Regions from separate parts of the Streptomyces sp. NPDC056296 genome, predicted to be linked through region 1. Evidence: riboswitches for the same ligand, from Rfam matches in the RefSeq annotation. Region 1 holds a riboswitch; the other holds the start of a gene.
What was found. Region 1 has a riboswitch for cobalamin ahead of ACFCZF_RS32760 (FecCD family ABC transporter permease). Riboswitches for the same ligand answer to the same signal wherever they lie in the genome.
Positions count from the first base shown of each region.

Region 2: linked by a shared signal. The riboswitch ahead of ACFCZF_RS14665 (ribonucleoside-diphosphate reductase subunit alpha) and the one ahead of ACFCZF_RS32760 (FecCD family ABC transporter permease) in region 1 are both predicted to bind cobalamin.

Region 1 covers NZ_JBHJRX010000058.1:120-7,180, forward strand. Annotated here, with positions in the region: gene ACFCZF_RS32755 (ABC transporter ATP-binding protein) at 1-754, opposite strand, end outside; gene ACFCZF_RS32760 (FecCD family ABC transporter permease) at 754-1,857, opposite strand; cobalamin riboswitch at 1,959-2,094, opposite strand; gene ACFCZF_RS32765 (carbohydrate-binding module family 20 domain-containing protein) at 2,179-3,900, opposite strand; gene ACFCZF_RS32770 (endonuclease/exonuclease/phosphatase family protein) at 4,202-5,158, shown strand; gene ACFCZF_RS32775 (LacI family DNA-binding transcriptional regulator) at 5,246-6,256, shown strand; gene ACFCZF_RS32780 (discoidin domain-containing protein) at 6,577-7,061, shown strand, end outside.
Region 2 covers NZ_JBHJRX010000016.1:120,775-127,835, reverse strand. Annotated here, with positions in the region: gene ACFCZF_RS14675 (GlxA family transcriptional regulator) at 1-852, opposite strand, end outside; gene ACFCZF_RS14670 (ribonucleotide-diphosphate reductase subunit beta) at 1,122-2,141, opposite strand; gene ACFCZF_RS14665 (ribonucleoside-diphosphate reductase subunit alpha) at 2,141-4,531, opposite strand; cobalamin riboswitch at 4,655-4,816, opposite strand; gene ACFCZF_RS14660 (GNAT family N-acetyltransferase) at 4,874-5,380, opposite strand; gene mctP (monocarboxylate uptake permease MctP) at 5,459-7,061, opposite strand, start outside.

The DNA.
Region 1 (7,061 bases):
CGAAGAGCAGTTGAACCGCGCCTGTCTCCGGGTGGGGCACCCGGTGCGCCCGGACTCCGAAGACGTCGGCCAGCAGGTCGGGCGTGAGAACGTCGTGAGGGGCGCCGGAAGCGACGATCCGCCCGCCCTCGACGACGTGGAGAAGATCGCAGTGGAGGGCGGCCAGGTTGAGGTCGTGCAGTGCCGTGAGCACGGTCAGCCCGCTGTCCCGCACCAGGGAGAGCACCTCCAACTGCTGCGCGATGTCGAGGTGATTGGTGGGCTCGTCCAGCACCAGTACCTGCGGCTGCTGAGCGAGGGCGCGGGCGATCAGGACCCGTTGCTTCTCACCGCCGGAGAGCGTGAGGAAGCCGCGGTGGGCCAGATGGCCGGCGCCGACTCCGTCCAGTGCGGCGGCACACGTCCGCCGGTCCTCGTCGGTCTCGCGGGCCACCGCCCCCTGGTGCGGCAGTCTGCCCATGGCCACGACCTCGGCCACCGTGAAGTCGAACTCCGCGACCACTTCCTGCGGAAGGGCGGCGAGCCGGCGCGCGCTTTCGCGCGCGCTCATGGCCACCAGGTCGTCACCGCCGAGACGTACCGCACCCGCCGTGGGACGCAGGGCCCGGTAGACGCATCGCAACAGGGTCGACTTGCCGCTGCCGTTGGGCCCGACGAGCCCCACGACCTGTCCACTGCCCGCCCGCAGTGAGACGTCCTCCAGCACGCGCGCCCCGGAGATCTCCACTGTGACGGTGTCGATGTCGATCTGCATCACACGCCTCCGAAGGTGTAGGTGCGGCGGCGCATGAGCAGGACGAAGCAGGGCACGCCGATGGCGGCGGTCAGTACGCCCAGCGGCAGCTCGGCCGGGGCGAGCACCACGCGCGACAGGATGTCCACCCAGATCAGCAGCACGGCGCCGGCCAGCGGGGCCACGGCCAGCAGCCTGCGGTGGTCCGCCCCGACCAGCATCCGGGCGGCGTGCGGAACCATCAGGCCCACGAAGCCGATCGCCCCGCTGACCGCGACCACGGCCCCGGTGACGGCGGCTGCGGTGAGGAACAGTTCCTTGCGCAGCCGCCCGGGGTCCACGCCCAGCGCGGCAGCGGTCTCGTCGCCCATGGCGAGGGCGTTCAGGCGCCGGGCCGACCAGCCGAGGTGGACGAGGCCGCCGAGTACCGCGCCCGCGGCGATCGGTACGGAGGACCAGCTCGCGCCGCCCAGACTGCCGAGCAGCCACATCACCGCGGACCGGGCCGCTTCACCGTGTTCGGCGGCGAACACCATGAACGTGGTCACGGCCGAGAACCCGTAGTACAACGCGGTACCGGTCAGCACCAGCCGGAGCGGCGTCAGCCCCCTCGGGGTCCGGGCGATCGCGTACACCAGCGTCATGGCGGCGAGCGCGGAGACGAACGCCGCCGTGGACAGCGCCCAGATACCGAGAGCGCCGAAGGCGCCGAAGATGAGCACGGCGTTGGCTCCGACGGCGGCGCCGGAGGAGATGCCGAGTACGAACGGGTCCGCGAGCGCGTTGCGGACCATGGCCTGTACGGCGACGCCGACGGATGCCAGACCGGCACCGACGACGGCCGCGAGCACGGCGCGGGGGAAGCGGAGTTCCCACACGATGGTGTAGGAGGAGACCTCGTCCGGTGCGATGGCCCCGCCGGTCAGCCCCGCCCAGAGGTAGTGCAGCGCCTCGCTCCACGAGAGCCCCGACGCCCCGATGCCCGCCCCGCAGGCCAGGGAGACGGGGAGCGCGACGCACAGGGCCGTCACGAGCAGGGGCAGCGAGACACGCTGAGGTGGTGGGGGTCCGCCGCTCGTACGTTGGTGCGGTACGACGGGTTTACGGTCGCGGAGCGTGGCCACAGGCGGATCGCTTTCGCCTCGGGCCGTGCACCTGCGTGTTCGAAGGAGCGGGCCCGGGCGCTGGGCGCCGTGCGCAGCACCTCTCGCAGTCCACGGCGATTGACAGGAGCTTCACCACCGCGGGTAATCGGGCTTACGGAACCACCCTGTTCGAGGGCTCCGCCTACCGTTGCGGGTCAGCGCCGGACTTCGACCGGACTTCCCCCGCGAGGCGCTTGCAGCTTAGCGCCTGTCCCACGCCCGCTCTCCACGGGGAAGGCACAGGCGGCTGTGGCCGTCCCCGTCGACAGAGGCGGGGACGGCCACAGGAGGCAGGCGGGGTCAGCCGCGCCAGGTGTCGTTGAGTGTGGTTTTGGTGGAGGTGACGGTCGCGGTGCGGTTGGCGCCGCTTTCCCAGGTCACGTTCCCTGCCTCGTCCTTGCGGATGTACTTGTACTCGAAGGACGTGCCCTCGGGGAGCTCCACGTCCAGTTTCCACACCGGATAGGCGGCCGGGTCGAGCTTGAGGGCGCTGCCCGGGTTCCAGTTGCCCAGTTCCGGCCTGTTGCCGGTCACGTAGATGTTCTGGCCCGGGTTGGTGGAGGCGTTGACGGCGAAGGACACGCCGGAGGTCACCGGGTCGGGGTCGGGAGCGGTGCCACCGTCGCAGTTCCGGGCGTTGACGTGCAGGGCCGCGGCCGTGTGGGCGCCGAGGGTGGCGGTGAACCGGCCGGATCCGTCGACGGTGACACCCTTGCCGGACTGAACGTCGCAGTAGTCGCCGGCGGGCAGCGACGTCTGGAACGTACGGGTCAGCGAGGAGCCCTCGTGGTTGATGGCGACGTACGCCTTGGAGCCGCGCCCGAAGGCGATCCGGTCGCCGCCGTTGTCCCACCAGTCGGTCACCGACTGGCCGCGGGCGGCGTTGCGGAAGCCGACCATGGAGGAGATCTCGCGCCAGGCGTGCTGGCACTTCCAGCCGTCGCTGTAGCAGGCGTTCACCTGGCCGCCGCTCGGCGGGCCCGCGTCGCGGTCGGAGAACTCGTAGCCGGAGTGGACGTCGGGGTTGCCGTACGGCCAGGCCAGCATGAAGACGTTGGCCAGGGTGTAGTTGGCGCCGTCCTTGTAGCTGAGGGTCTCGCCGTTGCGTTCGGTGTCGTGGTTGGCGACGAAGACGTTGGACTTGTCCGAGGGCATGTGGCCCCAGGCTTCGCCGAAGTTCTTCAGGTACGCGAGGTTCTCGCCGTTGAAGACGCGCTTGAGGTCGCGTCCGTAGCGGAATTCCTGGACGTCGCCGCTGCCGAGGTACTCGGTCGGGGAGACGGCCTCGCCGGCACCGTGGATGGCCTCGTGCTTCCAGTACACGTTCGGGTTGCTGAGGCGGGACTTGATGTCGGCCAGGTCTCCGGCGGCCATGTGCTTGGCCGCGTCGATCCGGAAGCCGTCGACGCCGAGTGACAGCAGGTCGTTGAGGTAGCCGGCGATCCTGCCCCGGACGTAGTCCTCGCCGGTGTCCAGGTCCGCGAGCCCGACCAGCTCGCACTCCTGGACGTTGAAGCGGTTGCGGTAGTCGTTGATCTGCGAGGTGCAGTTGTCGAAGTCGGGCGCCGAGTAGATGCCCGGATAGTTGTACTTGGTGTACGACGAGCCGCCGGTTCCGGTGCCGTTCCCGGCCGACATATGGTTGATGACCGAGTCGGCGACGACCTTCACACCCGCCGCGTGACACGTGTCGACCATGCTCTTGAACTGTCCGCGGTCACCGAGGCGGCCCGCGATCTTGTAGCTGACCGGCTGGTAGGAGGTCCACCACTGCCCGCCCTGGATGTGCTCCTGAGGCGGGGAGACCTGGACGAAGCCGTAGCCGGCCGGGCCGAGGGTGTCGGTGCACGCCTTGGCGACCGAACTGAACTTCCATTCGAACATCACCGCGGTGACGTCCTTGTCGCCGGGCGGGGAAGCCTGCGCCGGTACCGCGGTGGTGAGGAGGCTGCCGGCCACGCCGGCGGTGAGTGCAAGTGCTGCGGCGGTGTTTCTTCGCGCTCTGCTGATGCTCCTGTGCATGGAGTCTCCCGTGTGAGGATGCGGGTGTCCTGGATGCCGATCGATGGCTGACTGGGGAGTCGGCGCACCCTTGCAATACATTTCTGCAAGATGACTGCAAGGTGTTGCGGTCGTGACCGTAAGGGCACTGTTCTGTACCGGTCAAGGCTTTGAACGAGGCCGACTGCCGGGACGTGACGTGGCGTCATTTCTGCAACTTTCCGGTTCTTCTTGCAGCACGGGAACGTTCGCGCCTCCCCGCACCGGAACCCGATCCACCTGGTGCGGCGTCCTGACGAGCAAGGACGAGTGGACGGGAACGATGGTCGAACGAACGGAAACGCGGGGCAGGTCGGTGTGGGCGCGGGGGCGAGTGCTCGCCGGGGCGGCGGTGCTGACGGCCGCCCTGCTGGTGCTCCACGGGGTGGTCCCCAATGCGGTGGGCGGGCTGGGCAGTCTGCTGGAATCGTTCCTGCCGTGGCTCGGCCTGGTGATCGTGGTGCTGCTCCTCCTCGCGCTGCTGCGCCGCTCGGCCGTCGCGCTGGTGGCGCTGCTCCTGCCGCTGGCTGCCTGGACGTACCTCTTCGGCGGACTGCTCCTGCCCGCGCCGGAGCCCGGCGCCGCCGACCTGGTCGTGGTGCAGCACAACGTCAGCGACGAGAACACCGACCCCGCGGGCACGGCCCGTGCACTGGCCGATGCCGGGCCCGACCTCATCGCGCTCCAGGAGCTGGTGCCGCCGGCACTGGACGTGTACGAGAAGACTCTCGCCGCGGAGTACCCGTACCGGACGGTTCAGGGCACGGTCGGACTCTGGTCGAGGCATCCGCTCACCGGTGCCCGGCCGCTCGACATCAAGCCCCGGGGCATCACGGAGGAGTGGAACCGCGGACTGCGGTCCTCGGTGCACACGCCGCACGGTGAGATCGCCGTGTACGTCGCGCACCTGCCCTCGGTCCGCGTCCGGGCGAGCGGCCTCGCGTCGTCCTGGCGGGACGAGAGCGCCGGCCTGCTGGGCGACGCCGTCGCGGCCGAGCGACTGAGCCGGATCGTCCTGCTGGGCGACCTCAACGGCACGGTCGACGACCGCGCGCTGGATCCGCTGACGACGCACCTGAACGTGGCCGAGCGGGGCCTCGCGCTCAGCTTCCCCGCCACCTTCCCGGTGGCCCGGATCGACCAGGTCATGGCCCGCTCCGCGACCGTCGGCCACATCCGCACCCTCCCCGCCACCGGAAGCGATCACCTTCCGGTCGTCGCCCGGGTCAGGGTGGACTGAAAGGGGCATACGCTGCACAGTCGGAGCAAACATCCCAATGCGTCTGGAGAGCAAGCCGCTTACGGAGCTTGCGTTAGCCTTGCGGATGTGACGCGACGACTTGCCCAGGTGGCCAAGAAGGTTGGGGTCAGCGAGGCCACGGTCAGCCGGGTGCTCAATGGCAAGCCCGGTGTTTCCGAGGCGACCCGGCAGTCGGTGCTGAGTGCGTTGGATGTTCTCGGGTACGAGCGGCCGACGCAGTTGCGGGGTGAGCGCGCGCGGCTGGTGGGGCTGGTGCTGCCGGAGTTGCAGAACCCGATCTTCCCCGCCTTCGCCGAGGTCATCGGCGGTGCCCTGGCCCAGCAGGGGCTGACGCCGGTGCTGTGCACCCAGACCAAGGGCGGCGTCTCCGAGGCCGACTACGTCGAGCTGCTGCTGCAGCAGCAGGTGTCGGGTGTCGTCTTCGCGGGCGGGTTGTTCGCCCAGGCCGACGCCCCGCACGACCATTACCGGCTGCTCGCGGAACGCAACATCCCGGTGGTGCTGATCAACGCCTCCATCGAGAACCTCCACTTCCCGTGCATCGCGTGCGACGACGCCGTGGCCGTCGAGCAGTCCTGGCGACACCTCGCGTCCCTCGGTCACGAGCGCATCGGCCTGGTGCTCGGCCCCTCCGACCACATCCCCTCCCGCAGGAAGCTGGCCGCCGCCCGGCAAGCGGCCGAGGCCATGCACACGGAACTTCCCGAGGAGTTCGTCGAGCGGGCCATGTTCTCCCTGGAAGGCGGCCAGGCAGCCGCCTCACGCCTGCTGGAACGCGGAGTCACCGGCATCATCTGCGCCAGCGACCCCCTCGCCCTCGGCGCCGTCCGCGCCGCCCGCCGACGCGGACTCCACGTCCCCCACGACATCTCCGTCGTCGGCTACGACGACTCCGCCTTCATGACCTGCACCGAACCCCCGCTCACCACCGTCCGCCAGCCCATCGAGGCCATGGGACGCGCCGCCGTCGACCTCCTCTGCGCACAGATCCAGGGCACCGAAGTCCCCCACGGCGAGCTGCTCTTCGAACCCGAACTCGTCGTCCGCGGCTCCACCGCACAGGCATCCGCCAAGTAGCAGGACGACGCCCACCCCGGCTCCCTGGCCGCAAGCATCTTGCGGGAAATGGCAGTGGCTTGCGGCTACCCGACGTAGCCCGTGAAAGCCCCTGATCCGGGGCATCAACCGGGGATCTCCCGGTCATCACAGAGAACACTCCGCTGCGCACGGCGCTGAGATCGCCCTGCCTTTCCTGTGGACGACTCGACAGTTCTCTGCAACTCTCTGAGCGCTCAACGTAAATGACGGAGAACATTGAGTGTCTACCTGATGAGCGCATCCGACTGAGCCGTGCCTCGTGGCCATGCGGCGCGAGGCGGAGATCGGGGACAGAACAGATGAGAAACCGGAACTGGAGATCACGTGCCCTGTGCACCGTGGTCGCGACCAGTCTCCTGGCGTTGGGAGGACCGCTGCTGTCGGCCACGGCAGCGGGTGGCCCCAACATCGCCGTGGGAGACGCCACGGCGGCGAGCAGCTCGCACGGCGAGTACGGCGCCGCCAACATCACCGACGGCAACCAGGGTTCGTACTGGCAGAGCGGCGGCGGCAGCCTGCCCCAGTGGGTGCAGACCGACCTCGGTGCCACCGAGCGGATCGACGAGGTCGTCCTGAGACTGCCCGCCGGCTGGGAGCGACGCGACCAGACGCTCTCGGTACAGGGCAGCGCCGACGGCACGAGCTTCAGCACACTGAAGAGTTCCGCCACCTACGCCTTCAGCCCGGGGTCGGGCAACACGGTCACCGTGAGCTTCCCCGCCACTCGGACGCGGTTCGTGCGGATCGATGTCACGGCGAACACCGGGTGGCAGGCGGCCCAGCT
Region 2 (7,061 bases), on a different contig from region 1:
GATCGCGTCCATCGTCTCGTCCGTCGCCTCCAGCAGCCGCTGGGCCAGCAGCACACGCTGGCGCAGGATCCAGCGGTAGGGAGTAGTACCCGTCTCCTGCTGGAAGCGGCGGGCGAAGGTGCGCGGGGACATGTGCGCCCGGGCCGCGAGCTGCTCGACGGTGACCTCCTCGTCGAGGTGCTGTTCCATCCAGGCCAGCACCTCGCCGACGGTGTCGCAGGAGGAGCGCGGCAGCGGCCGTTCGATGTACTGCGCCTGACCGCCGTCCCGGTGCGGCGGTACGACCATGCGCCGGGCGATCCGGTTGGCGACCTCCGGTCCCTGTTCCTTGCGGACGATGTGCAGACAGGCGTCGATGCCGGCGGCGGTGCCGGCGCTGGTGATCACCGGGTCCTCGTCCACGTAGAGCACGTCGGGCGCGACGGCGACCCGCGGGTACTGCCGGGCGAGCTCGGCCGCGTGGTGCCAGTGCACCGCGCACCGCCGCCCGTCCAGCAGCCCTGCGGCGCCCAGCACGAACACCCCGGAGCACACGCTCAGCACCCGCGCGCCCCGGTCCACCGCCCGCCGCAGGGCGTCCAGCAGCTCGGGCGGATACTCCCGGCGGGCGTAGTCGTTCCCCGCCGGCACGGCGATCAGGTCGGCCTCCTCCAGCCGGTCCAGCCCGTACGGCGTGGAGACGGAGAGCCCGCCGACATGGGTGCTCAGCTCCGGGCCCTCCGCGGAGACCACGGCGAAGTCGTACCCCGGCAGGCCCTCGTCGCTCCGGTCGATGCCGAAGACCTCGCAGACCACACCGAGTTCGAAGGGATGCGCGCCGTCCATCAGGACGGCGGCCACGTTCTGCAGCATGCCGCCAGTGTGCCTCGGAAGTGGCAGGAAATCGAGGCCCTACGGCAGTCCTGCCACTCCCGGTAAGGAGTATCCGGCGCGACAGTGGTGTCATGACCGGAAACCAGACAGAAGCCCTGATCGGAATGCTCGTGACCTTCGGACTCCTGGTCCTCATGGTCCTCCCCTCGGTGATCGGCATCGTGCGCGACAAGCGCATCGACCGCCAGCTCAGGGAGGCCACGCAGACCAGGGAGGCCCGGAAGGACGAGGGAGCGGGGAAGGAGACTCTAGAAGTCCTCGGACAGGTCGACGGTGCCCTCCACCGCCACCTGGTACGCCGAGGGACGCCGCTCGAAGAAGTTGGTCAGCTCCTGAACGCCCTGCAGCTCCATGAAGGAGAAGGGGTTCTCGGAGCCGTACACCGGGGCGAAGCCGAGACGCGTCAGACGCTGATCGGCCACGCACTCCAGGTACTGCCGCATCGAGTCGGTGTTCATGCCCGGGAGGCCGTCACCGCACAGGTCGCGCGCGAACTGCAGCTCGGCCTCGACGGCCTCCCTCAGCATGTCGGTGACCTCCTGCTGCAGCGCGTCGTCGAACAGCTCCGGCTCCTCCTTGCGCACGGTGTCGACGACGTCGAAGGCGAAGGACATGTGCATCGTCTCGTCCCGGAACACCCAGTTGGTGCCGGTGGCCAGGCCGTGCAGCAGGCCCCGGCTGCGGAACCAGTAGACGTAGGCGAAGGCGCCGTAGAAGAACAGGCCCTCGATGCACGCGGCGAAGCAGATGAGGTTGAGCAGGAAACGGCGGCGGTCGGCCTTGGTCTCCAGGCGGTCGATCGACTCGACCGAGTCCATCCACTTGAAGCAGAACCCGGCCTTCTCGCGGATGGAGGGGATGTTCTCCACGGCCGCGAAGGCGGCGGCGCGGTCCTCCGGGTCGGGCAGGTAGGTGTCAAGGAGCGTCAGATAGAACTGGACGTGGACGGCCTCCTCGAAGAGCTGGCGGGACAGGTAGAGCCGCGCCTCGGGGGAGTTGATGTGCTTGTAGAGGGTGAGCACCAGGTTGTTCGCGACGATCGAGTCGCCGGTGGCGAAGAAGGCCACCAGCCGGCCGATCAGGTGCTGCTCCATGGGGCTGAGCTTCGCGAGGTCGGCGACGTCCGAGTGGAGGTCGACCTCCTCGACGTGCCAGGTGTTCTTGATGGCGTCCCGGTAGCGCTCGTAGAAGTCCGGGTAGCGCATGGGGCGCAGCGTCAGCTCGAAGCCCGGGTCGAGCAGGTTCTTGGTGGTGGTCTCGGTGGTCATTACTGGCAGGCCTCGCAGGACTCGGGGTTTTCCAGGGAGCAGGCGACCGCTTCGGGGTCCGGGCCGGCCTGCACGGGGACGGTGGTGGCTCGGGCGGCGGCGCGGGCGATGCGGGTCGCCGGGCGGGAGCGCAGGTAGTACGTGGTCTTCAGGCCCTGCTTCCAGGCGTACGCGTACATCGAGGAGAGCTTCCCGATGGTCGGCGTCTCCAGGAACAGGTTCAGCGACTGGGCCTGGTCGAGGTACGGGGTGCGGGCGGCGGCCATGTCGATCAGGCCGCGCTGCGGGATCTCCCAGGCGGTGCGGTACAGCGCGCGGACGTCCTCGGGGATCCAGGTGAAGTCCTGCACCGAGCCGCCCGCCTCGCGCAGCGCCTCGCGGGTGCGGGCGTCCCACACGCCGAGTCGCTTGAGGTCGTCCACCAGGTAGGAGTTGACCTGGAGGAATTCGCCCGACAGCGTCTCGCGCTTGAACAGGTTGGACACCTGCGGCTCGATGCACTCGTAGACGCCCGCGATGGAGGCGATGGTCGCCGTCGGGGCGATCGCGAGGAGCAGGGAGTTGCGCAGGCCGGTCGCGGCGATGCGCTCGCGCAGGGCCGCCCAGCGCTCCGGCCAGGCCTGCTCGACGCCGTAGTGGTCGGGGTGCAGCACCCCCCGGGCGGTACGGGTCTTCTCCCAGGCCGGCAGCGGGCCGTTGCGCTCGGCGAGGTCGGCGGAGGTCTCGTACGCGGCGAGCATGATGCGCTCGGCGATGCGGGTGGAGAGGGCCTTCGCCTCGGGCGAGTCGAAGGGCAGGCCCAGCTGGAAGAAGACGTCCTGGAGGCCCATCGCGCCGAGGCCCACCGGACGCCAGCGGGCGTTGGAGCGGCCCGCCTGCTCGGTCGGGTAGAAGTTGATGTCGACGACCCGGTCGAGGAAGGTGACGGCGGTGCGGACGGTGGCGTCCAGGCGCTCCCAGTCGATGTCCCGGGAAGCCGGGTCCACGAAGGCGCCCAGGTTCACCGAGCCCAGGTTGCAGACCGCCGTCTCCCCGTCGTCCGTGACCTCCAGGATCTCCGTGCAGAGGTTGGAGGAGTGGACGACGTGACCGGGCTCCGCGGTCTGGTTGGCGGTGCGGTTGGCGGTGTCCTTGAAGGTCATCCAGCCGTTGCCGGTCTGCGCGAGGGTGCGCATCATGCGGCCGTACAGCTCACGGGCGGGGAGGGTCTTGCGGGCCAGCCCCGCGGCCTCGGCCTCGCGGTACGCGGCGTCGAACTCCGCGCCCCACAGGTCGACCAGCTCGGGCACGTCGGCGGGCGAGAACAGCGACCACGGTCCGTCGGCGTCCACCCGGCGCATGAACTCGTCCGGCACCCAGTGCGCGAGGTTCAGGTTGTGCGTGCGGCGGGCGTCCTCACCGGTGTTGTCCCGCAGCTCCAGGAACTCCTCGATGTCGGCGTGCCAGGTCTCCAGGTAGACCGCCGCCGCGCCCTTGCGCCGGCCGCCCTGGTTCACGGCGGCGACCGAGGCGTCCAGCGTCTTCAGGAACGGGACGATGCCGTTGGAGTGACCGTTGGTGCCGCGGATCAGCGAACCCCGGGCGCGGACACGGGAGTAGGCGATGCCGATGCCGCCGGCGTGCTTGGAGAGGTTGGCGACCTGGTGATAGCGGTCGTAGATGGAGTCCAGCTCGTCCTTGGGGGAGTCCAGGAGGTAGCAGGACGACATCTGGGCGTGCCGGGTACCGGAGTTGAACAGGGTGGGGGAGGAGGGCAGGTAGTCGAGGCTGCTCATCAGCCCGTACAGCGCGGCCACCTCGTCGGCCGAACGCGTGCTGTCGTCCTCGGCGAGTCCGGCGGCCACCCGCAGCATGAAGTGCTGGGGCGTCTCGACGACCTCGCGGGTGATCGGGTGCCGGAGCAGGTAGCGGCTGTACACGGTGCGCAGGCCGAAGTAGCCGAAGCGGTCGTCGGCGGCCGGGTCGATCAGCGCGTCCAGGCGGTCCGCGTGCAGCCGTACGAACTCGGCGGTGCGGTCGGCGATCAGGCCCTCGCGGTGACCGGTGGCGACCGACCCGGTGAACGAGGTGACGCCCTGCGAGGCGGCCTCGGCGCGGATGCCGATGGTCAGCAGCCGGGCGGCCAGCCTGGAGTAGACCGGGTCCTCCGAGATGAGCCCGGCCGCCGCCTCCGTGGCGAGCTCCCGCAGCTCGGACTCGTCCGCACGGGCGGACCGGCCGCGCAGTGCGGCGGCGGCGACCCGGCCCGGGTCGGCGCCCGGGAGGTCGGCGGTCAGCTCGGTCAGGTTCCGCAGCAACGCGGCACCGGGCCCGTCGGGCCGCTCGGTCACCGGGGCCGCTGAAGTCGTCGCCGGGGTCGCTGAAACCGGGTCGGCTGGCGCGATGGTCACGTGGGGGCACTCCCTCGCTCGGCACGGGGCCTGGGGGAGGGCAGGGGCAGCTCACGAGCGCACGCGGCGTCGCGTCCACCGGCCCACTCCACGAGGCCCGGACGTCAGGCACCCGGACCGGGACGGTACGGGCGCACTGTCGGCAGGTCCTCGGACTGGACATGCGTGTGCACACGTGCGGAGACGCGCGGATACACACAAGTACACCGTTGCGGGACAGTTCCGGATTCGCACCGGATTCCCCTGCGGCGACAGCGAGCACGAGCATACATCTTGTGCCGGGTTCGGCGAGCACCCCCAGATGTTGTGTCGCGGAGGGGCCGTTGAGGGGTGGCGCTGGTGTCAGAGCGTCAGTTCATAGGTGAGGAGCGTGATGTCGTCGAGCTCCGGCAGCGGGTTCCAGTCGCGGTCGGGTGTGCGGGCGAAGCCCATCCGTTCGTAGAGGCGGTGGGCGCTGCGCATGGTGCGCTGGGTGGACAGCACGACGCGCGCGCAGCCCTCGACGGCCCGGGACCGGTCGACGCAGGTCCGTACGAGGGCCTCGCCCACCCCGCGTCCGCGTGCCTCGCGGGCGACGGCGAGCATCCGTATCTCGGCCTCGCCGGGCCGGGCGATGTCGGCCATGGGGCCGCCGGACGGCACGAAGGTCACGCCGCCGAGCACCCGGCCGTCCGCCGCGGCGACCAGCACCTCGGCGGCCGCCGCCCGCTTGGCCACGTTCCTCAGTTCGCCGAGGTACGCGTCGCTCTCCCCGAAGTCCAGGAGGCCGTCTTGTAGATAGGCCTGCGCGGTGATCTCACCGACGGTGCCGTACTCGTCCGCCGCCGCCTGCCGGATCACGAAGTCCATGACGACGAGTGTGCCCGACGGGTACGACAACGGGCCGCCGGATTTCTCCGACGGCCCGCCGCGTAGCAGGGACGGCGATCAGTGCGAGGTGCCCGCCGTGGCCGGCGGCAGCTCCACCTCGACGCCGGGGTCGCCCGCGTCCGCCGTGTAGTCGCTCGGCTTGGTCTCGTCGACGCCGTCGGGCGCCTTGAGAGCCCGCATGACGAAGGTCAGGACCACGGTGACCACGACGTTCAGCACGAAGGCGGTGAGGCCGATGTAGCCGATCTCGCCGATGCCCGGGATCTCCTCGGAGGAGCCGCCGAAGTGCTTCTGCGTCGGCGAGGCGACACCGTAGGCGGCGGCCGTGCCGTAGATCATGCCGACCGCCCAGCCGCCGAGCAGCGCCCAGCGGTGGAACCAGCGGGTGAACAGGCCGCCGACCAGCGCCGGGAAGGTCTGCAGGATCCAGATGCCGCCGAGCAGCTGGAAGTTGATCGCGACCGTCTTGTCCATGCCGAGGACGAAGACCAGCGCGCCCACCTTCACCAGCAGGGACGTCAGCTTGGAGACCTTCGTCTCCTGGGCCGGGGTGGCGTCCGGCTTGATGAAGTCCTTGTAGATGTTGCGGGTGAAGAGGTTCGCGGCCGCGATCGACATGATCGCCGCCGGGACCAGGGCGCCGATGCCGATCGCCGCGAAGGCCACGCCGGCGAACCAGTCCGGGAACATGTTCTCGAACAGCTGCGGGATCGCCAGCTGCCCGTTCTCCACCTTGACCCCGGCCGCGATCGCCATGAAGCCCAGCAGCGCGAGCAGGCCCAGCATCAGCGAGTACAGCGGCAGGATCGTGGTGTTGCGGCGGATCACCTCACGGCTGCGCGAGGACAGCGTCGCGGTGATCGAGTGCGGGTACATGAAGAGCGCGAGCGCCGAGCCGAGCGCCAGGGTGGCGTATGTCCACTGGCCGCCGTGGTCCGGCACCAGTCCGCCCTTGCCCGACTCGCTGAACTTGTCGTTCGCCGCGGCGAAGATGTCGTCGAACCCGCCGAGCTTGATCGGGATGTAGATGATCGCCACCGCGATCACGATGTAGATCAGCGTGTCCTTCACGAACGCGATCAGCGCGGGCGCGCGCAGTCCCGACGAGTAGGTGTACGCCGCCAGCACACCGAAGGCGATCAGCAGCGGCAGGTCCTTGATGAACCAGTTGGTGTCCTTCCCGCCGCCGACGCCCATCACGTCAAGGACGGCCTGGATGCCGACCAGCTGGAGCGCGATGTACGGCATCGTGGCGAGGATGCCGGTGACGGCGACCGCGAGGGACAGCCCCTTCGAGCCGAACCGGCCGCGTACGAAGTCCGAGGTCGTCACGTACCCGTGCTTGTGGGAGACCGACCACAGCCGCGGCAGGAAGGTGAAGATCAGCGGGTAGACCAGGATCGTGTACGGCACCGCGAAGAAGCCGGCCGCGCCCGCCGCGTAGATCGCCGCCGGTACGGCCACGAAGGTGTACGCGGTGTACAGGTCGCCGCCCAGCAGGAACCAGGTGACCCAGGTGCCGAACGAGCGGCCGCCGAGGCCCCACTCGTCGAGGCTCTGCTCGTTCGCGGCCCGGCGCCAGCGGGCGGCCAGGAAGCCCATGGCGGTGACGAGGACGAAGAAGAAGATGAAGACGGCGAGTGCGACGCCGTTCACGCCG